Regions from separate parts of the Amycolatopsis sp. NPDC004747 genome, predicted to be linked through region 2. Evidence: riboswitches for the same ligand, from Rfam matches in the RefSeq annotation. Region 2 holds a riboswitch; the other holds the start of a gene.
The links. Region 2 has a riboswitch for S-adenosylhomocysteine ahead of metH (methionine synthase). Riboswitches for the same ligand answer to the same signal wherever they lie in the genome.
Positions count from the first base shown of each region.

Region 1: linked by a shared signal. The riboswitch ahead of ahcY (adenosylhomocysteinase) and the one ahead of metH (methionine synthase) in region 2 are both predicted to bind S-adenosylhomocysteine.

Region 1 covers NZ_JBSGBQ010000036.1:46,079-56,497, forward strand. Annotated here, with positions in the region: gene ACWEGE_RS38950 (AurF N-oxygenase family protein) at 1-157, shown strand, start outside; gene ACWEGE_RS38955 (hypothetical protein) at 240-920, shown strand; gene ACWEGE_RS38960 (N-acetyltransferase family protein) at 917-1,399, shown strand; S-adenosyl-L-homocysteine riboswitch at 1,431-1,509, shown strand; gene ahcY (adenosylhomocysteinase) at 1,593-3,053, shown strand; gene ACWEGE_RS38970 (hypothetical protein) at 3,176-3,331, shown strand; gene ACWEGE_RS38975 (hypothetical protein) at 3,715-3,924, opposite strand; gene ku (non-homologous end joining protein Ku) at 4,038-4,931, opposite strand; gene ACWEGE_RS38985 (styrene monooxygenase/indole monooxygenase family protein) at 5,026-6,252, opposite strand; gene ACWEGE_RS38990 (GTP-binding protein) at 6,270-6,896, opposite strand; gene ACWEGE_RS38995 (DUF742 domain-containing protein) at 6,871-7,269, opposite strand; gene ACWEGE_RS39000 (roadblock/LC7 domain-containing protein) at 7,269-7,706, opposite strand; gene ACWEGE_RS39005 (sensor histidine kinase) at 7,703-8,944, opposite strand; gene ACWEGE_RS39010 (TetR/AcrR family transcriptional regulator) at 9,317-9,982, shown strand; gene ACWEGE_RS39015 (ABC transporter ATP-binding protein) at 9,976-10,419, shown strand, end outside.
Region 2 covers NZ_JBSGBQ010000023.1:109,108-119,526, reverse strand. Annotated here, with positions in the region: gene ACWEGE_RS32090 (carboxymuconolactone decarboxylase family protein) at 1-469, shown strand, start outside; gene ACWEGE_RS32085 (HAD family hydrolase) at 466-1,167, shown strand; gene ACWEGE_RS32080 (zinc-dependent alcohol dehydrogenase family protein) at 1,196-2,197, shown strand; gene ACWEGE_RS32075 (cellulose binding domain-containing protein) at 2,510-5,257, opposite strand; gene ACWEGE_RS32070 (sugar porter family MFS transporter) at 5,547-6,932, shown strand; gene ACWEGE_RS32065 (TIGR03619 family F420-dependent LLM class oxidoreductase) at 7,001-7,867, opposite strand; S-adenosyl-L-homocysteine riboswitch at 8,145-8,223, shown strand; gene metH (methionine synthase) at 8,238-10,419, shown strand, end outside.

The DNA of each region.
Region 1 (10,419 bases), on a different contig from region 2:
GATCGACCCCCGCGAAGGCCGCGCCGCGGCGCTGGCCAACCCGCACTTCCACGAGACGCGCCGGTGGATGGCGGAGAAGATCGTGCCGTTCCTGCGCGACGCGGGTCTGATCGGCGGCCGCTCCGAGGGCATCTGGCGGCGCGCGCACCTGCTCTGAACGCCGGGGGTGGAATTACCGTTTCGCGACGTTCCGGACCGCGCCACGCTGGTGGGATGACCGCCGATCCCCCGCCGGGCCCGTGGCAGGACTTCCCGCTCGAACCCGCACCCGGGCAGCCGGCGCGGACCCGGCGCCGCGCCGCCCCTCACCGCTCGCGCGGCCGGCGGTCACCGGCCTGCTCGGCCTCCTGGCCGGCGCGCTGCTGGTCGGTGTGCCGTGGCTGGTGCTCAGCCTGCTCGCCGGCCCGAGCGGACGGCCGCTGACCGCGCCGGCGAGCCTCGGCGGGCTCGGCCGCGCCCAGGACGCGATCGCGAAGATCGGCAAAGACCGGGGGCAGGCGCTCATCGACCGGGTCGGGAAGGCCGACCGGGAGACCGCGGCCCGCGTGTCGGCGGCCTACGGCGGCGCCGGCGCGGTCGTCCAGCAGTACCAGGACGATCAGCTCCGGCGCACGGTCCAGCTGCTCGCGGTCCGGGCGCCCTCGCCGGGGCTCATCGCGCCGTACGAGGACGCCGAGGCGCTGGGCCTGGCCGCCCCGGGCACCGAACTCGTGCGCTTCGGGGACGTGCAGTGCCTGGTGCAGCACGACCCGGTCAGCGCCGGGTCGGCACCCGACCCCGATCGGTCCGCCGTGCGGACCTGCCAGCGCACCGGCACCGACCTGACCGTGACCCTGAAGGGCCTGAGCTCCGAGGGCAACCGCGACCCGCGGGAAATGGCCGGCCTCGTCGAAGAGGCGTGGGCGATACTGAGCCGGTGATCACGATCCGGGCCGCCCGCGAGGACGACGAAGCCGCACTCGCGAAGATCGACGAACGCACCTGGACCCCGGACGTCTCCCCCGCCCCGGCGCCACCGCCGGGCACGCCCTTCTTCGACGGCGGCACCCGGCCCGGGGACGTGCTCGTCGCCGAGCACGACGCCGTGGTCGCCGGGTACGTGCGCCTCGGCGAGGGGTTCGACATCCCCGCCCACCGGCACGTGGCGGTGATCGACGGGCTCGCCGTCGACCCGGACCGGCAGCGGCTCGGCATCGCGCGGCAGCTCGTCGAGGCGGCCGTCGCCGAAGCGGGCCGCCGCGGCGCGCGCAAGGTGACGCTGCGGGTGCTCGGGCCCAACACCGGCGCGCGCCGGGTCTACGAGCGCTGCGGGTTCGCCGTGGAAGGCGTGCTGCGGGCCGAATTCCGCATCGACGGCACCGACGTCGACGACGTTCTCATGGCCCGATCGCTCGCTTGACAGCCTCGCCGCGGCTTTGCCATCCTGGCTTCGGGCCGAGAGGCGCTGCGACGGAACTCCCTTCCGCCACGCTCGGCCCGAGACCACGACTCCAAGGGCGCCTCCCGTGCGGGAGGTGTCCTTTTCGTTGTCCGCGAGGACTTTCGTGCTGCCTCCCGAACGTTTCGTCGACGAACTCCGGAGTGCACCGAGAATGAATGACAAACTGCAGACGCGAAACGGCCTCGACTTCGCCGTGGCCGACCTCACCCTGGCCGACGCCGGCCGCACGCAGCTGCGGCTGGCCGAGCACGAAATGCCCGGCCTGATGGCGATCCGCCGCGAATACGCCGCCGCGCAGCCGCTGAAGGGCGCCCGCATCGCCGGGTCGCTGCACATGACCGTGCAGACCGCCGTGCTCATCGAGACCCTCGTGGCGCTCGGCGCCGAGGTGCGCTGGGTGTCCTGCAACATCTTCTCCACCCAGGACGAGGCCGCCGCCGCGGTCGTCGTCGGCCCGGACGGCACCGTCGAGGCCCCGGCGGGCACCTCGGTGTTCGCGTGGAAGGGCGAAACGCTCGAAGAGTACTGGTGGTGCACCGACCGGCTCTTCGCCTTCCCCGGCGGGCAGGCCCCGAACATGATCCTCGACGACGGCGGTGACGCCACCCTCCTGGTCCACAAGGGAGTCGAGTTCGAGGCGGCAGGCGCCGTGCCGCAGCCGTCCGAAGAGGACCCGGAGGAGTACCGGATCATCCTCGACACCCTGCGCGCGAGCCTGGCCGCCGACGGCGGCCGGTTCACCGCCATGGCCAAGGAGATCCGCGGCGTCACCGAGGAGACCACCAACGGCGTCAAGCGGCTCTACAAGCTCGCCAAAGACGGCGAGCTGCTCTTCCCGGCGATGAACGTCAACGACTCGGTGACGAAGTCCAAGTTCGACAACAAGTACGGCATCCGGCACTCCCTTGTGGACGGCCTGAACCGGGCCACCGACGTGATGATCGGCGGCAAGCGCGTGGTCGTCTGCGGTTACGGCGACGTCGGCAAGGGCGCGGTCGAGGCGCTGCGCGGGCAGGGTGCCCGGGTCGCGGTCACCGAGATCGACCCGATCTGCGCGCTGCAGGCGGCGATGGACGGGCTCGACGTCGTCGAACTCGACGACGTGGTGGCCCACGGCGACATCTTCATCACCACCACCGGCAACTTCGGCATCATCTCGGCCGCCCAGATGAGCCGGATGAAGCACAACGCGATCGTCGCGAACGTCGGGCACTTCGACAACGAGATCGACATGGCCGGGCTGGCGAAGCTGCCCGGGATCGTGAAGAAGGAGATCAAGCCGCAGGTGCACGAGTGGACGTTCCCGGACGGCCACGCGATCATCGTGCTCTCCGAGGGCCGCCTGATGAACCTCGGCAACGCGACCGGCCACCCGTCGTTCGTGATGTCGAACTCGTTCACCAACCAGGCGATCGCCCAGATCGAGCTGTTCGCCAAGCCCGGCGAGTACGCCACCGACGTCCACCGGCTGCCGAAGCACCTCGACGAAAAGGTCGCCCGCCTGCACCTGGACGCGCTCGGGGTGAAGCTCACCAAGCTCACGAAGCAGCAGGCCGAGTACATCGGCGTCGACGTCGATGGTCCGTACAAGCTCGATCACTATCGGTACTGATCCGCAGATTGCTCCATTCGCCGTAGTTTGGGTTATCCGCAAACTGGCCATTCTCCCGGCGAGAGCGCATTCGCCCGGACGGCACGGAGCCGGGCCGGGTCTCATGCGAAGGAGCGTGTCAAGTGATCATTCTCGGTGTGATTCTCCTCGTCATCGGGTTCATCGTGGGCATCCCGGTGCTGTACACCATCGGTATCATTCTCGCGGTGGCCGGCGTGGCACTGGCCATCCTGGGCGGCACGGGCCGCCGGATCGGTGGCCGGGCGCACTGGTACTGATCCGCTTTCTCCCCACCACCACCGGCAACGGGGCTGGTTCCGGAGAGACTCCGCCACGGCCTGGCGCACCGGCAGCAATGCCGGCCGCGCCAGGCCGTTCGGCCTTTTTGCGCGGTGAAAAACGCACCGACCACTTCCCCGGTCCCGTGAATCGTGAGCGTGCAGAGGAAAACAGGGTGCGCGCACCCGGGCATGAAAGAGTCCTCCGGCTCCGAGGGGGAGGGAGAGCCGAAGGACCTCGTTAGTGTTAGCACATCGCCAAGCCGCTGTACACAGCTGCATACACGATCGTGTGACCATCTTGACGAACTCCGAACGCCGTGAAGGCCTCCCCGGCGGGCGGGCACCCGGCCGGAAGGCCCCCGCGGATCCTGGCGGGAGGCTCAGGAAGCTCGGCGCAGCAGGGGTTTGCGCGGCGCGGCGGCACAGCCGCACCCGCCGCCGACGCCCTGGCAGTCGACGATCAGCGCGTGGCGCACGCGGTCACCGTCCACACAGACCGGATCGGTGCACTCGGCGAACCCGCCTTCCGGGTGCACCACCAGCGTGCCGTGGCAGTGGTCGATCCCGGCGTCACAGGAAGCACACTCCATGTCCGCACCGCCTTTCCGCGCTCGTGGACGACGTGCACCCCCAAGGTAGGACCGGGGAGCACGCGGGCGCGGCAGCCGGGCGGCGTGTCGGCACAACCACCCGTCCGAGCGGCTCAGGCGGACTTCGGCGACCGCTTCCGGGCGGCCGGCTTCTTCTTCGCCGGTCCGGCGTCCTCATCGGACGAACCGGACGCCTCGGACGCCGCGGCCGCCTCCGAAGAGGACTGACGCGACTTCTTCGCGGCGTCCACACTGGCCTGCAGCGCCGCCATCAGGTCGACGACGTCGGCCTTGGCGGTGACCGCCGCAGGCTTGGTCGTCTCGTCGCCGGCGACCTTGGCCTCGATCATCTCCTCGAGGGCCTCGCGGTAGTGGTCGTGGTACTTCTCCGGCTCGAACACCGGCTCGGCGAGCGAGTCGATCAGCGACCCGGCCATGGTGAGCTCCTGCGGCCGGATCTGCGGCGGGTCGTCGCGCAGGAACGGGAAGTCGGGCTCGCGGACCTCGTCCGGCCACAGCATCGTCGTCATCACCAGCACGTCGGCGTGCACGCGCAGCACCGCCATGCTCTCCCGCTGGCGGACCGCGACCTTCGCGACGGCCACCTGGCTCGACTTGTGCAGTGCGTCCCGCAGCACGACGTACGGCTTCACCGCGTTCTTCTGCGGCTCCAGGTAGTAGGTCCGGTCGTACTGGATCGGGTCGATCGACTCGAGCGGCACGAACTCCAGCACGTCGATCGTGCGCTGGGTGGACAGCGGCAGCTCGGCCATCTCGGCGTCGGTGATCACCACCATCTCGCCGTCGGGCAGCTCGTAGCCCTTGGCGATCTCGGCGTACGGCACTTCCTGGCCGTCGATCGTGCAGAACCGCTTGTACTGGATGCGGCCGCCGTCGGCCTCGTGCACCTGGCGCAGGGAGACGTTCTTGTTCTCGGTGGCCGCGTACATCTGGATCGGGATGCTGACCAGCCCGAAGGACACCGAGCCCTTCCACATCGCCCGCATGCCAGTACCTCCGATATGCCACACCGTCGCGTTCACGCTACGTGACAACCGTAGCCCGAAACGTCCCCCGGCGACAGTGCGCGGCGGCGGCGATCTAGACCTCTGCCAGGTACTTCTCCCAAAGTGCGGGGTCCATGAACCAGTGCTGGAAGTCGGACGGGTCCATGAACCCGTTGACGAACCGCTTCGCGACGGCCGGGTTCTGCCCGGCCACCCCGAGGATCTGCAGCACGTGCGGGGGCGGCGGCAGGAGGAGCGCGTTCGTCCATTCGGTCACGTGCCGGGCGTACTCCCAGTAGCGCTCGAACGTCGCTTCCATCCAGGCCGTGTCGAACGGCCGGTCGCCGCGCTCGACGATCGCGTCGAGGTAGGTCGCCGCGCAGTGGCTCGCGTTGTTCGAGCCCTGCCCGGTGATCGGGTCGTTCGCCACGACGACGTCGGCCATGCCCAGCACGATCGCCCCGCCGGGCAGGGTGCCGACCGGGTGGCGGACCACCGGCGTGTACCCGCCCGCGAGGGTCGCCTTCCCGTCGGTCAGCTCGGCCTCGCGGCAGCGGTCGTACTCCCACGGCACGTACTGCCGCATGAGGTCGAGCACGCGCTTGAAGTGCTCGTCGGGCCCCGGGTGGTCGTCGAAGCAGTCCAGCGGCCCGCCGGGCACGCCTTCGAAGAACAGGATGTCGCAGTTCCCGCTCAGCGTGTACGCCGGGATCATGAACAGCTCGCCGACGCCGGGGACGATGTTGAACCGCACCCCCACCTTGTCCGGGTGCTCGGGACGGCGGCCAACGCCGTGGGCGTAGACCAGGGAAAGCGCCCGCATCGGCCGCGTGTACGGCGACCGCTCCGGCACGCGGTCGAACAGCTGGACCAGCTCGCCCTTGCCGGCCGAGATGATCACCAGGTCGTAGAGCCTGGCCAGCGCGTCCAGTTCGGACGTCATCACGCCGTGGATGACGAGCTTGCCGCCCCGGTCCTCGAACAGCTCCAGCCAGCCGGCCATCTTCACCCGCTGGTCCACCGACTGCGCGGGGTGGTCGAGTTCGGCGAACCAGTCGAGCGCGCGGCCGCCGTCCGGCGCGGCCACCGAGACGCCGAGCCCTTCGACGTTGACGGTTTCGGCTTCCCAGAGGTTGATCCCGAGGTCGCGCTCGTGCTGCAGCGCGTCGTGGAACATGCACTGCGTCGACATCACCCGCCCGGACCGGATCTCCTCCGGCGTCCGCGCGGACATCACGGTGACGTCGTAGTCCTTCGCCTGCAGCCCGAGGGCCAGCTGCAGGCCGGACTGCCCGGCGCCCACGACCAGGACCTTGCGCATGGAGCTCGTTCTCCTTCTCAGGCGTGCGGGGCGCTGCCGGCGAGCTCGCGGCCCGCCGGACCGGAGAGCACCGCCAGCGACAGCGTGTGGCCGACCAGTTCGGTCAGGGTGGCGATCGTCGAAGCGCGGTCACGGGCGTCGCAGGTGACCAGCGGGACGGCCGGGTCGAGGGCGAGTGCGTCGCGCACCTCGTCGAGGTCGTGCACCGGTTTGCCCTCGAACTGGTTGACCGCCACGACGAACGGCAGCTCCGAGTCGTTCTCGAAGTAGTTGATCGCCGCGAACGACTCGTCGATCCGGCTGGTGTCGACCAGCACCACCGCGCCGAGCGCGCCGCGGCTCAGGTCGTCCCACAGGAACCAGAACCGCGCCTGCCCCGGCGTGCCGAACAGGTACAGCAGCAGGTCGGGACGCAGGGTGATCCGGCCGAAGTCCATCGCCACGGTCGTGGTCGACTTGCCGCCGGGCGGGATGTCGTCGATGCCTTCGCCGGCCTCGGTCATCCACGCTTCGTTGCTCATCGGCGGCACTTCCGACACCGCACCGACGAAGGTGGTCTTGCCGACACCGAATCCCCCGGCGATGACGATCTTCGCGGAGATCGTCAGCAGATCGCCCTCAGGCGGGGAGCCGCTTGAGCCCATCAAGGATCCTCTCGAGCACGTTGGTGTCGTGGTGGTAGGCGTGCGCGGTGGGGTGCACGAACACCGCACCCTGGGTGGCGAGGTCGCCGAGCAGCACCCGCACCACGCCCAGCGGCAGGTCCAGCCCGACCGACAGCTCGGCGACCGAGCAGCGCACCCGGGCGCGTTCGTAGAGCGAGCGCGACTCCGGCATGAGCGTGTCGCTCAGCGCCGGGTCGTACTGCGGCACCGAAATCAGCGTCTCGACCAGCAGCTGGTGGCGCGTGCCGGTCCGGCCGCCGGTGAGCGCGTACGCCCGGATCCGGCGGCTCCGGCGCGGCAGGGCGGTGGCCGGCTCGGACACGGGGGTCACATCCTTGTCGGGCACGTCCATCAACCCCGGGGCCGGCGCGCGGTCAGCACCTGGCGCAGTTCGGCGCGCACCTCGGGGGTGAGCGCGTGGCCGGCGTTGGTGATGAACTGGGTCATTTCGTAGGCGACCACCTTCATGTCCGCCTCGGCCGAGGTCAGCACCGCGAGCCCGGCACCGGAGCCGATGCCCATGAACAGGAAGTAGCCGTGGGTGAGCCGGATGATGATCTGCTCGCAGGACCCCTTCCCGAACAGCGCCGCGCTGTTGCCGGCCAGCGAGAGCAGGCCGCTGGCGATCGCGGCGAGCTGTTCGGCCTCGGCCTCGCCGACCGAGTCCGAGGCCGTGAGCGGGAAGCCGTCCACGCTCATGATCAGCGCGTGGCTGACACCGTGGACCTTGCGCACGAAGTCGTCGAGCAGCCAGGCGAAGTTCGCCGTGGCCGACTGGGGGGCGCTCACCGGGTGGTTCCTCCGGGCGTTTCGTCCTGCCGGGTGCGGTTCTCCGCGAGCGCGGCCTGCTCGCCGTCGGCGAAGGCGCCGAGGTCGGCGAGCAGCCGCTCGTGCCCGGCCGCGGCGGCGTCCCCGGCCGGTGGCGGCGGGGGCGGTGGCGGTTCCGGCGCGGCCCCGCGGATGCTGCCGGGCACGCGGCGCGGCAGGCCGTTCGCCGTCGTCCCGCCGACGGTGCCGTCGACCGGGCGGGGCCGCGGGCTGGGCTTGCGCGGCGCGAGCGGCTCCGGCGTCTCCCGGGGGAAGGTGCCGGCGCGGCGGCGCGGCAGCCCGCCGACGGTGGCCGGTTCGCCGCCGGTCTTGGCCGGTTCGACCGTGACGGTCCGGGTGCCGGACCAGGCGTGCTCGGCGAGCTCGGTGACGACGCCGGTGGGCAGCAGCACGGTGGCGACCGTGCCGTGCGGGCTGCGCCGGTCCAGCCGGACGGTGACACCGTGCCGGGCGGCCAGGCGGGCGACCACGGCGAGCCCCATGTGCCGCGCCGCGGCGTCGTCGAGGTCGCCGCCCGCGGCCAGCCGCGCGTTGAGGTCCCCGATGCGGTCGGCGGGGATCCCGATGCCCTCGTCCTCGATCCGGACGAGCACGCTGCCCTGCTCGGTCAGGTGCGCGCTCACGTGCACCGGCGAGCTAGGAGAGGACTGGTTGGCGGCGTTGTCGAACAGCTCCGCGAGCACCCGGCCCAGGTCCTCCGCGGCGAAGCCGACGACGCCGAGGTTGACCACGCGGCCGATGGTGATCCGGGCGTAGTGGTTGATCGACGACATCGCCTCGCGCATGAGGTCGAGCACCGAGGTCGCGCGGGCGGCGTCGCCCGCGGTGTCCTGCCCGGCGAGCACGCGCAGGTTCTCGGCGTTGCGCCGCAGCCGGGTGGCGAGGTGGTCGAGCTGGTAGAGCTCGGCCAGGCGGTGGTGGTCCTCCTCCCCCGCCTCCAGCTCCTCCAGCCGCGCGAGGAGCTGGTCGAGGAGGTTGAGGTCGCGCAGGGCGACGCTGGCGCAGATCTCGGCCAGCACGCCTTCGCCACCGGGGGCGGCGGGCGGTTCCGGCCGGGTCAGCTCCACGAACGCCGGCCCCGAGGGTGGCTGGTACCCGGGGTGCTTCGGCGGCGCGGTGAGGTACTGCGCGGCGGCGACGCGCGAACGGTCCAGCAGGACGCGTGATCGATCCAGGAGTTCCCGGGCCCGGCTCGCCATGTGGTCCCACTTCTTCCTTGATCAGGTGCGACAGTGCTCAACGAACTGTTGCGGAACGACGGTGCTTCGCCGACCCCCGGCGGCGATGCGGGACATGCAAGCAGAAAGGTTCGTGGGATGTCCACAGCCGGTCCCCGCGTGATCGCTGGGCGTGACCGTGATTTCGGAGCGTCGCTGCTGGTGAGCGCAGTGGGTTAGGCCATTCGGTGCAATTTTGCAAATTGCGGTCCGCAACGGAGCGCACACGGCCCGCGAACCCGCAGCTGAGGCAGGCCCTGCCGGCGAACTCGCCGGGCCGTGCCCGATTCGTCCCGAACTTGCGCGCCACGCAATTTTTTGCGGGCCGCGCAAGTTTTTCGCTACACTCTGCTCATGCCGCCGGAAGAACCACCGAAGCTGACCTTGCGCGAGCGGAAGAAGCGCGAGGCCCGGCGAGCCCTCGCGCAAGCCGCCCTGCGGCTGACGCTGGAGCGGGGGCTGGAGAACGTCCGGGTCGAGGACATCGCCACCGAGGTGGGTGTCTCGCCCCGCACGTTCAACAACTACTTCTCCAGCAAGGAGCAGGCGGTCTGCGCGGTCGTCGTCGACCGGCACGAAGGAATGCGCGAGGCCCTGCTCAACCGGCCGGAGGGCGAACCGCTCTGGCAGTCGGTCAAGCACGTGGTGCTCGAGCAATATTCGCGTGATGGCGAGCCGGATCGCGCGTATGTTGCGCGTATCCGGGAGCTGATGGGCCAGCTCATGCTGCGGGGCGAGTTCCTGAACGCCCACGCGGCGGTCGAGCGGGTCCTCGCCGAAACGATCGCGAAACGGGTGGGCGGTGTGGACCACCTGCTGTGCCGGCTGATGGCCTCCTCGGTGGAAAGTGCCGTCCGCGTCGCCTTCGTGAACTGGTTCACCGAAGGCGAACCGCTCCTGCCGACGCTGGAGCGGCTGCTGGACGAGCTGGCCGCCGGGATGCCGACCCTGACCGGCGGCACCGAACGCAAACCCGAACCGAACACCACCACCACTCCACTGGGGGAATCGTTGTGCTAGTCAAGCTCCTGCGCAGCCACCTGCGCCCGTACCGGGGCACGCTGTGGGTGATCGTGCTGCTCCAGCTGGTGCAGACGATCGCCATGCTCTACCTGCCGACGCTGAACGCCGACATCGTCGACAACGGCCTGATCAAGGGCGACATGGGCTACATCCTGCGGATCGGCGCGGTGATGCTGGCCGTCACGCTGGCCCAGATCGCCGGCTCGATCGGCGCGGTCTACTTCGGCGCCCGCACGGCGATGGCGATCGGCCGGGACATCCGCGCCGGGGTCTTCCACCGGGTGCAGGACTTTTCGGCCCGCGAGGTCGGCCAGTTCGGCACGCCGTCGCTGATCACCCGCACCACCAACGACGTCCAGCAGGTCCAGATGCTGGTGCTGATGACGCTGACGCTGATGGTGTCCGCGCCGATCATGTGCGTCGGCGGCATCATC
Region 2 (10,419 bases):
CACGCTCAACGCCTTGACGGCGCTCAAGACGGCTTTCGACGGCCTGCCCGAAGAAGCGCCGTCGCCGTCCGAAGAGGCCGGCGACGTGCCGTGGGCGGGCATCGAGGACCGCTACGAGCGCGGCCTGGCGGCGATGAAGGCCGTCGACGGCGAGGCGGGCGAGAAGGTCGCCGCCGGCCTGCGGGACATCGCCCCGGACCTGGCTGCCTACATCGTCGAATTCACCTTCGGCGAGATCTACTCCCGGCCGCACCTGAGCCTGCGCCACCGCGAGATCGTCACGATCGCCGCGTGCGTCGCGCTGGGCACCGCGCTACCGCAGCTGAAGGTGCACATCCACGGCCTGCTCAACGTCGGGGGCACCGAGCGGGAAGTCGTGGAAACCGTGCTGCACCTGGCGTTCTACTGCGGCTTCCCGGCCGCGCTCAACGCCATCGCCGCCGCGCGGGAAGTGTTCGCGCAGCGGTGAGGACCTTCGAGAAGCTGCGCGTGGTCGCGCTCGACTGCGACGGCGTGCTCGTCGACGACACCTACCTGGCGATGATCGCCCGGTTCGTCACCGGGCACGGCGGGACCTACGACGCCGCCGCCGAGCGGGACGTCATCGGGCTGCGCGACATCGTCGTCGCCGAGAAGGTCACCCGGCTCTGCGGTCTGGACCAGCCGGCCGAGGAGACGCTGAAGCAGCTGTGGGCCGCGCGGCAGGACTACCTGGCCGAGCACCCGATCCGCGTGGCCGAAGGCGCGCGGGACTGCCTGGAGGCGCTGGCGAAGCTGCCCGTGCGGCTGGTCTGCTACGGCGGCCGGACCCGCGAGCACACCTTCGACCGGCACCTCGGTGACCACGTGGACCTCTTCGACCCGGAGGTGCCGTACGTGAGCATCAACGAGCACCGCCCGGGCGTCGAGCACATCGCCCGGACGGTGTTGGGCGTCGGCTTCGACGAGATCGTCTTCGTCGACGACGTCAGCCGGGTCGCCGGGGACGCCCGCGCGCACGGCGCCGGGTTCGTCGGGTTCCCGTCGAGCCCCGCCCACGCGCGGCAGCGGGACTTCATGGCCGCCGTCGGCGTCCGCCACTTCGCGACGTCGCTCGCCGGCCTCACCCCGGAACTCCTGGCGATCGTCGACGGCGAGCTCGCGGCTTCGACACACTGGCCTCGTTGAGGAGTGCCCCGACCCCTTGGAGTGCGCTGTGAAGTTCTTTTCCCTGCCCCGGCCCGGCGCCGGGCTCGTGCTGGGCGAGCGTGACGTGCCCGAACCCGGGCCCGGGCAGGTCCTGGTCCGGCTGCGCGGCTGGGCGGTCAACGCCCGGGACCTGATGATCCTGAAGGGGTTCTACCCGAAGCCGGTGAAGCCGGACGTGATCCCGCTGTCCGACGGCGCGGGCGAGGTCGTCGCGGTCGGCGACGGGGTGCGCGCCTGGACCGCGGGGGACCGGGTCGCGGCGACGTACTTCCCGGACTGGCTGTCCGGTCCCGGCACGCCGGAGAAGACCGCGGACGACCTGGGCGGCACCCTCGACGGCGTGCTCGCGGAGTACGCAGTCTTCGCCGAGGACGCCCTGGTCGCCGTGCCCGCGCACCTCGACTACGCCGAAGCCGCCACGCTGCCCAGCGCCGGCGTGACGGCGTGGCGGGCGGTCGTCGAGGAAGGCCGGCTGAGGCCGGGGCAGACCGTGCTCACCCTCGGCAGCGGCGGCCTGTCCACCTTCGCGCTGCAGTTCGCCGCGCTCGGCGGCGCCCACGTCGTCGCGACGTCGAGCTCGGACGAGAAGCTCGAGCGGCTGCGCGGGCTCGGCGCCGCCGAGACGCTCGACCACGCGGCCACCCCGGAGTGGGGTGCCGCGGTGGCCGAGCTGACCGGCGGCGGTGTCGACCACGTCGTCGACGTGGGCGGCGGCGGCACGATCGGCCAGTCGATGCTCGCCGCGCGCTACGGTGGGCACGTCAGCGTGGCCGGCGTCCTGACCCACGAAGGCGGCGCCGACCCGATCCTGGTGCTGGTCAAGCAGCTGACCCTGCGCGGTCTCACCAACGCCTCCCGCGAGACGTTCCAGGCGATGAACACCGCGATCGAGCGGACCGGCCTGAAGCCGGTGATCGACCGCCGGTTCGGCTTCGCCGAGGTGGCCGGGGCGCTGGAGCACCTGGAGTCCCGGAAGCACATCGGGAAGGTCGTGCTGGAGAGCGCCTGAGCGCCCGCCTCCCGCGCCGCTGTCCGCCGGGTAAGTTTTCCCCGCCCGGCTGGGTATTTCCGGCACCTCCCGAGCGCGTTCCCGCAGCTCGGCAGGGGTGTGTGCGGGCGAAAAAGTCCCCTTTGGGCAGGAATGGCGGCGGCCGTCGGCACCGGGAAGAGTGGACCTCGCCGGGGACGTCGCCCGAGCAGGCTGTGCCGGCTCGGGCGAGGGCCCCGGACTGGGGGCGCGGGGAGGGGGTTTCAACCGCCTGGGGGTGGGTTGAAACCCCCTTCCCGCCCGCGGCCCCGCCCGCCCGGCCGGCGGACCGCGTCAGGTCGCCGTGCAGGCCCGCCCGTTGAGCGAGATCGAGCTCGGCCGGGAGTTCACCATCCCCGAGCTCCCGGTGAAGCCGAACTCGGCGCTCCCGCCGGCCGGGATGGTCCGGTTCCAGCCCGCGTCCAGCGCCGTCACGGCCGCGCCGCTCTGGGTGACCTGCGCGTTCCAGGCCTGGATCACCTTCTGGCCGTCGGCGTAGGTCCACGTCACCGTCCACCCGGTCACCGCGGCGGTGCCGGTGTTGCCCACCTTCACCGAGGCCTGGAACCCGCCCTGCCACTGGTTGGTGATCGCGTAGGCCGCGGTGCAGGAGCCCGACGGCACCGGGGTGGTGGTCGTCGTGGTGGGTGTGGTGGTCGTGGTCGTCGTGGTGGGCGTCGTCGTGGTGGTCGTCGGGGGCGGCTCGCCGCCCCCGGACTCGCCCACGATCACGCCGCGGCCGTTCGTGCCGACGTAGACCCGGCCGTACACCCGCGGATCGCCGGTCAGCGCCGCCCCGATGTTGCCGTACTGGTGCTGGTCGTCGTTGATCCGCGTCCACGAGGCCCCGGCGTCGTCGGAGCGGAAGATCCCGCGCACCCCGCCGATCTTCGCGATCGTGTACAACGCCGCGTACGTCCGGCCGGGAGCGGCCTTGCCGAACCCGACGTTGTCGGCTTCGGCGACGTTCGCCAGCTTCGTGAAGGACGTTCCGGAGTCGGTGGAGTGCCAGAGGCCGTACGCCGCGCCGGAGCCGCCGGCCAGCCAGATGTCGCCCTTGCCCCCCGGCACCGCCTTGAAGTGCGCCGAGCCGGACGGCAGCCCGGTGGCCGCGGTCGCGGTGAACGTCGCGCCGCCGTCGGTGCTGAGGTAGAACCGGCCCGCGGCGAACCCGTAGAACCGCTTCGGGTCGACCCGGTCCGACTCGACCACCGCGCCGGCGGGGATGCCGGTGGACGTCGTCCACGAGGAGCCGAAGCCGACCGAGTAGCTGACGTTCATGCCGTCCGGGCTCCAGACGAACCGGCTGCCGTCGGCGGCCGCGGCCACCGTGCCGCCACTGGCGTTGCCGCCCGGTTCGGCGCCCTGGAACCAGTTCTTGCCGCCGTCGGTGGAGAAGGCGATCCGGTTGTCGTTGGGCCGCGCGGACCGGTCCAGCGTGCCCACGCGCACGATCGTCGCCGGTGCCAGCTCGGCGTAGTCGAGGCTGGTGGTCGTGGTGAACACCGGCTGCGTGTACATCGTGGCCGGGACCGTGTCGAGGCTGTCGTGCCGGAACCCGCCGATGTCACCGAGGGCGGACAGCAGGGGAGCGCCCGACGGCGGGCTGATCAGGTCGAGCACCGCGGTTTCTTCGAGGCCGCCGACGACCGGCTTGATCGTGATCTTCCCGCCGCTGTCCCACTTCGTCAGGTCGTTGGTGCCGTAGATCGTCGCGCCGGTGCCGTAGAGGAGGTGGTTCGAGTCGAACGGGTCGATCTCCACCGACTCGGTCATCCAGCCGAGCTTCGGCGAGGGCACCGGGGGAGCGGGCTGCGCGCCGAAGGTCAGCCACGGCACCGCGGAGATGTCCTGGGTGTAGCGCAGCGACCGGTCCGGGTAGCTCGAAAAGTCCCAGATCCGGGTCCAGGTGGCGCCGCCGTCGGTGCTGCGGAAGAAGATGACGTCCGGCCACCACGACACCTGCGTCGCGACCATCAGCGTGTTCGGGTGCTGCCGGTCGATCGTCAGCCCGCTGTAGCCGAAGTAGTCGTCGCCGCTGTCGGAGGGGATCGGGCTGATCCGGGTCCAGGTGCCGGTCTTGGTGGCGTACTTCCAGACATCGCCCTTCGCGCCGTCGTACGGGCCGCCGGTGTCGCTGGTCGCCAGGTAGAGGTTGCCGCCGGCGCTGTCGAGGACGCCCTTGTGCGCCAGGAACCCGGTGGGCTGGCCGGCCAGTCGCGCCCAGGTCGTGCCGCCGTCGGTGCTGCGGTAGACCGTGTTCTGCTTGTCCGCGACGCCGACGTAGATCGTCTGCGTGGTGCTGCCGCGGGTGCCGGTGGAGGGGTCGAAGGTCACCCAGGTGACGCCCTCGTTGTCGCTGGAGTACCCCGTCGTGTCGTTCGGGTCGGGGACGTAGTTGCCGGGGTTGGGGAAGGCGGTCACCTTCGCCCAGGTGACGCCGGAGTCCGTGCTGCGCCAGAGGCCGTTGCCGCTGGGGGCGCCGAGGTAGAGGACGCTGTTGCGGTTCGGGTCGATGGCCAGCCGCTCGCCCATCCCGCGGCCGGGCATGTTGCCGCCGAGCTTGAACGGCAGCGTGGCCGCCTGCCAGGTGGCGCCGCGGTCGGCCGAGCGGAGGATCGCGCCGGGGTTCGGGTCCCAACTGTTGGTGTACATCCCGGCCGCGACGTAGACGCGGTTCGGGTCGACCGGGTCGGTGGCGAGGCTGACGACGCCGTTGTGCCCCCAATCGGTCCAGCCGACCGAGTCCAGCAGCGGTGTCCAGCGCCCGGTCGCGGTGTTCCACCGGTACGCCCCGCCGATGTCGGTGCGGGCGTAGACGAGCCCGCGTTCGGTCTGGTTGAAGACGATCCCGGGGACGAACCCGCCGCCGGCGATCTCCGCGTTGCGCCAGGTGGTGGCCGCCGGTGCGGCCGGGGACGGCGATGCGCCGACGGTGACCGCGAGCGCGGCGGGCAGCAGCACGGCGAGCGCGGACCCGAGCAGGCGTCTCGCTGACCGGGACCGGGCCGGGGAATGAGTTCTCGGCACGACGTTGTGCACCTTGGCCTCCACATTCTGGGAGCGCTTCCAGAAGGAAGGTAGACCAGCGTTCCGAGCGTTGTAAAGCATTCGACGATTTCGGCGATCCAGACTGTCCACAGTGGAATAGGGGGGTTCGCGGCCGCGACTGCGCGCCGGTTTTGCCGGAATCACATACATGAACGGCGATCAGGTTTCTGAATCGTTATCCGCGACTGTCTTGCTCGCGTTTTTGCGGCGTGTGAATGTGGTGGCCGCTGACTGGACTGGACCTACGCTGTATCGGATCTACGGAAGAGGCGACCCGGCAATGACGCAAGCAGCCCCGGCGCGGCACATCAGCCGGACCACGTTGTACTTCTTCGGCGCGCTCGGCGGCATCCTCTTCGGCTACGACCTCGGCGTGATCTCCGGGGTGCTCCCGTTCATCGGGAAACTGTGGGCGCTGACCAGCTGGGACAAGGGCATCATCACGGCCAGTCTCTCGGTCGGCGCCATCGTCGGCGCGCTGTTCTCCAGCCGCACCAACGAAGCACTCGGCCGGCGCCGCACGATCATGGTCGCCGCGGGCATCGTCATCGTCGGCACGCTGGCGGCGAGCTTCTCGCCGACGTTCGTGCTGCTGGTGCTCTCGCGGCTGGTCATCGGCCTCGGCATCGGCCTTTCGTCCTCGACCGTGCCGACGTACCTGTCCGAGCTGGCCCCGGCGAAGTGGCGGGGCGCGATGGGCGCGCTCAACCAGATCTTCATCGTGCTGGGCATCCTGATCGCGTTCCTGGTCAGCTACTGGCTCGGCCCGGTCTCGGCGTGGCGCTGGATGTTCGCCGGCGCGATCGTGCCCGCGGTGGTGCTGCTCGTCGGCCTGGTGTTCCTGCCGGAGACGCCGCGGTGGCTGGTCAAGAACGGTCAGGAGGAAGAGGCCCGGCGGGTGCTGGCCAGCGCGCACGGCAGCACCGTGGACCTCGACGAGGAGATCGCGACCATCCACGAGGTCATCCGGCTCGACACCGAGGAGAAGCCGCGGATCCGCGACCTGTTCTCCGGCTTCGTGCGGCCGATGCTCGTGGTGGCCCTGCTGCTCGCGATCGGCCAGCAGTTCAGCGGCGTCAACGCGATCAACGCGTACTTCCCGACGATGCTCATCGGCCTCGGGTTCGCCACGCAGGCCGCGCTGCTGTCCGGCGTGCTGCTGGGGGTCACCAAGTTCCTGTTCACCGCGTGGGTCGTGTTCGTCGTGGACCGCTGGGGCCGCAAGCCGCTGCTGCTCATCGGCAACGTCATCATGGTGCTGACCCTGGTGGGGGCCGGCCTGGTGGTGCTGAACGTCCACGACACCGGCACGCGCGGCCTGCTGATGCTGGTGATGATGGTGCTCTACCTGGTCGGCTACGAGCTCGGCTGGGGCGCGGTGGTCTGGGTGATGATGTCCGAGGTGTTCCCGCTCAAGTACCGGGCCACGGGCATGGGCGTCAGCAGCGTGGTCCTGTGGGCGGCGACGGGCATCGTGAGCGCGGTGTTCCCGATCATCTCCGACCCGAAGTCCCTCGGCATCGGCGGCTCGATGTTCCTCTTCGCCGGGGTGAACGTGGTGCTGTTCGTGCTGACCAAGTGGCTGGTCCCGGAGACCAAGGGCCGCTCGCTGGAGCAGATCGAGCTCGACCTGCGGGCGCGCCAGGGCGTCGCGGCCAAGAGCTGACCCCGGGGGGTCATCGCGGCGCCGGAAAGGCGGTCTGCCGCGGCTTGTCGTGAGTGGTGAGGCGGGTTCTAACCCGCCTTGCCACTCACGACCCGGAGTCCGAGCTTCCCGGCCAGCCGCCCGATCCAGGCCTCGACCTCCTCGGGCGAGCGGTCGGGGAGGCCGAAGATCGTCTCGGTGACGCCCAGGGAATCCAGGTGCGCCAGGCGCTCCGGGTCCGGCCGCTCGCCGAGCGCGTAGATCAGCGGCGCGCCTTCGCGGCCCTCGTCGGCCCAGATCCCCTTGAGCAGGGCCACGTGCCCGTCCAGGTCGGTGTCGGCCGGGGTGGTGAGCCAGCCGTCGGCGTGGCGGGCGATCCAGTGGAACGTCTTTTCGGTCGGGCCCGCGCCGAGCACCACCGGGATGTGCGCCTGGACCGGCTTCGGCCACGCCCAGCTCGGTCCGAAGGAGACGAACTCCCCGTCGTAGGCGGCCTCCTCCTGTGTCCACAGTGCACTCATCGCCTCGAGGTACTCGCGCAGCGCGGTGCGGCGGCGGTTCCCGGGCACGCCGTGGTCGGTCAGCTCGTCGACGTTCCAGCCGAAGCCGGCGCCGAGGGTGACGCGGCCGCCGGAGAGGTGGTCGAGGCTGGCGATCGTCTTGGCGAGGGTGATCGGGTCGCTCTCGACCGGCAGCGCGACGGCGGTGGAGAGCCGGATCCGCTCGGTGACCGCGGCCGCCGTGGCCAGCGCGACCCACGGGTCGAGCGTCCGGCTGTAGCGGTCGTCGGGCAGCGACGCGTCGCCGGTGCGCGGGTGCGGCGACTCCCGCTTGACCGGGATGTGGGTGTGTTCGGGGACGTAGAAGGTCGAGAACCCCGCGGCCTCCGCGGCGCGCGCCGCGGCTGCCGGGGTGATTCCCCGGTCGCTGGTGAACAGCACGATTCCGTAGTCCACCCGCGGAGCGTATTAGAACGTGTTTCAGTTTTCAAGCCGGCCGGTCCGTCGCTCTTCGAGGTCGTTCGAGTACGATCGGTGGCCTTGAGGAGGGCTCGATCCCGGGCTGTCACACTCGGCGCCTGCAGTGGCGCGCGATCGGCCGACGGAGGTGCGGGGTGACCCGGGTAATCCATTGTGGACAGACGGTGTTCCGGTCGTGGACACTGTCCCAGTCCGTGGACGCGGCGGCGGGGCGGGATGGCGTACCGGGGCGCGTTTCCGATACCGTGGACCACAGGTCGAGAGGCGCTGCAACGGACCACCGGGTCCGCCACGCTCGGCCGGGAATGACCAACCAAGGGCGCCTCCCGACCGAGGGAGGCTGCCGGTGAACACCCCGCACGAGTCCGAAGCACGCTTGCGCGAGCTGCTCGACCAGCGTGTGGCGGTCCTGGACGGCGCCTGGGGCACCATGCTGCAGGGCGCCGGGCTGACCCCGGCCGACTACCGCGGCGACCGCTTCGGCGAGCACACCCACGACGTCACCGGCGACCCGGACCTGCTGAACCTCACCCGCCCGGACGTCATCCTCGACGTCCACCGCCAGTACCTCGCGGCCGGCGCGGACATCACCACGACGAACACGTTCACCGCCACCAGCATCGGCCAGGCCGACTACGGGCTGCAGGCGTACGTCCACGAGATGAACGTCCGCGGCGCGCAGCTGGCCCGCCAGGCCGCCGACGAAGCAGGCGGCAAGTTCGTCGCCGGCTCGATCGGCCCGCTCAACGTCACCCTCAGCCTGTCGCCCAAGGTCGACGACCCGGCGTACCGCGCGGTCACGTTCGAGCAGGTCAAGGCGGCCTACGCCGAGCAGATCGCCGGCCTCGCCGAGGGCGGGGTCGACCTGCTGCTGATCGAGACGATCTTCGACACGCTGAACTGCAAGGCCGCGATCGCCGCCGCCCGTGAGGTCGCGCCCGAGCTGCCGCTGTGGATCTCGGTGACGATCGTCGACCTGAGCGGCCGGACGCTGTCCGGGCAGACGGTCGAGGCGTTCTGGAGCTCGATCGAGCACGCGAAGCCGCTGGTCGTCGGCGTGAACTGCTCGCTCGGCGCCGAAGAGATGCGCCCGCACGTCGAGGAGCTCGCGCGGATCGCCGACGCCTACGTCGCCTGCCACCCCAACGCCGGCCTGCCGAACGCGTTCGGCGGCTACGACGAGACGCCGGAGGAGACGGCCGGGCTGGTCGGCGGGTTCGCCCGCGACGGCCTGGTCAACCTGGTCGGCGGCTGCTGCGGCACGAGCCCGGACCACATCGCGAAGATCGCCGCCGCGGCGAAGCAGGCCGCCCCGCGAGTGGTGCCGCCGCCGCGCACCCACACGCGCTTCAGCGGCCTCGAGCCGTTCGGCATCGGCGCCGACACCGGGTTCGTGATGATCGGCGAGCGCACCAACGTCACCGGCTCCAAGCGGTTCCGGCGGCTCATCGAGTCCGGCGACCACCAGGGCGCCGTCGACGTCGCGCTGGAGCAGGTCCGCGGCGGGGCCAACCTGCTCGACGTCAACATGGACGCCGACCTGCTCGACAGCGAGGAGGCGATGACCACCTTCCTCAACCTCATCGCCACCGAGCCCGAGGTCGCCCGCATCCCGGTGATGGTCGACAGCTCCAAGTGGAGCGTGCTCGAAGCCGGCCTGCGCTGCCTGCAGGGCAAGGGCGTGGTCAACTCGATCAGCCTCAAGGAGGGCGAGGAGCCCTTCCTCGCCCAGGCCCGCACGATCCGCAACTACGGCGCCGGCGTCGTCGTGATGGCCTTCGACGAGCAGGGCCAGGCCGACACCGCCGACCGCAAGGTCGAGATCTGCGCCCGCGCGTACGACCTGCTGACCCGGCAAGCGGGCTTCGCGGGCGAGGACATCATCTTCGACCCGAACGTCCTCGCCGTCGCCACCGGCATCGCCGAGCACAACGGCTACGCGAAGGCGTTCATCGACGCGTTGCCCCGGATCAAGGAGCGCTGCCCGGGCGTCCACATCAGCGGCGGCATCTCGAACCTCTCGTTCTCCTTCCGCGGCAACGACGTGGTCCGCGAGGCGATGCACTCGGCGTTCCTGTTCCACGCCATGCAGGCCGGCCTCGACATGGGCATCGTCAACGCCGGCCAGCTCGCCGTGTACGAGGACATCCCCAAGGACCTGCTCGAACTGGTCGAGGACGTCCTCTTCGACCGCCGCGAAGACGCCACCGACCGCCTGGTGAGCTTCGCCGAGAACGTCAAGGGCAGCGGTACCAAGCGCGTCGTGGACCTCTCGTGGCGCGAAGGCACGGTCGGCGAGCGGCTCTCGCACGCCCTGGTGCACGGCATCGTCGACTACATCGAGGAAGACACCGAAGAGGCGCGGCAGCAGCTGGCGCGGCCCCTCGACGTCATCGAGGGCCCGCTGATGGACGGCATGAAGATCGTCGGCGACCTGTTCGGCTCGGGCAAGATGTTCCTGCCGCAGGTGGTCAAGAGCGCGCGCGTGATGAAGCGGTCCGTCGCCTACCTCGAGCCGTTCATGGAGG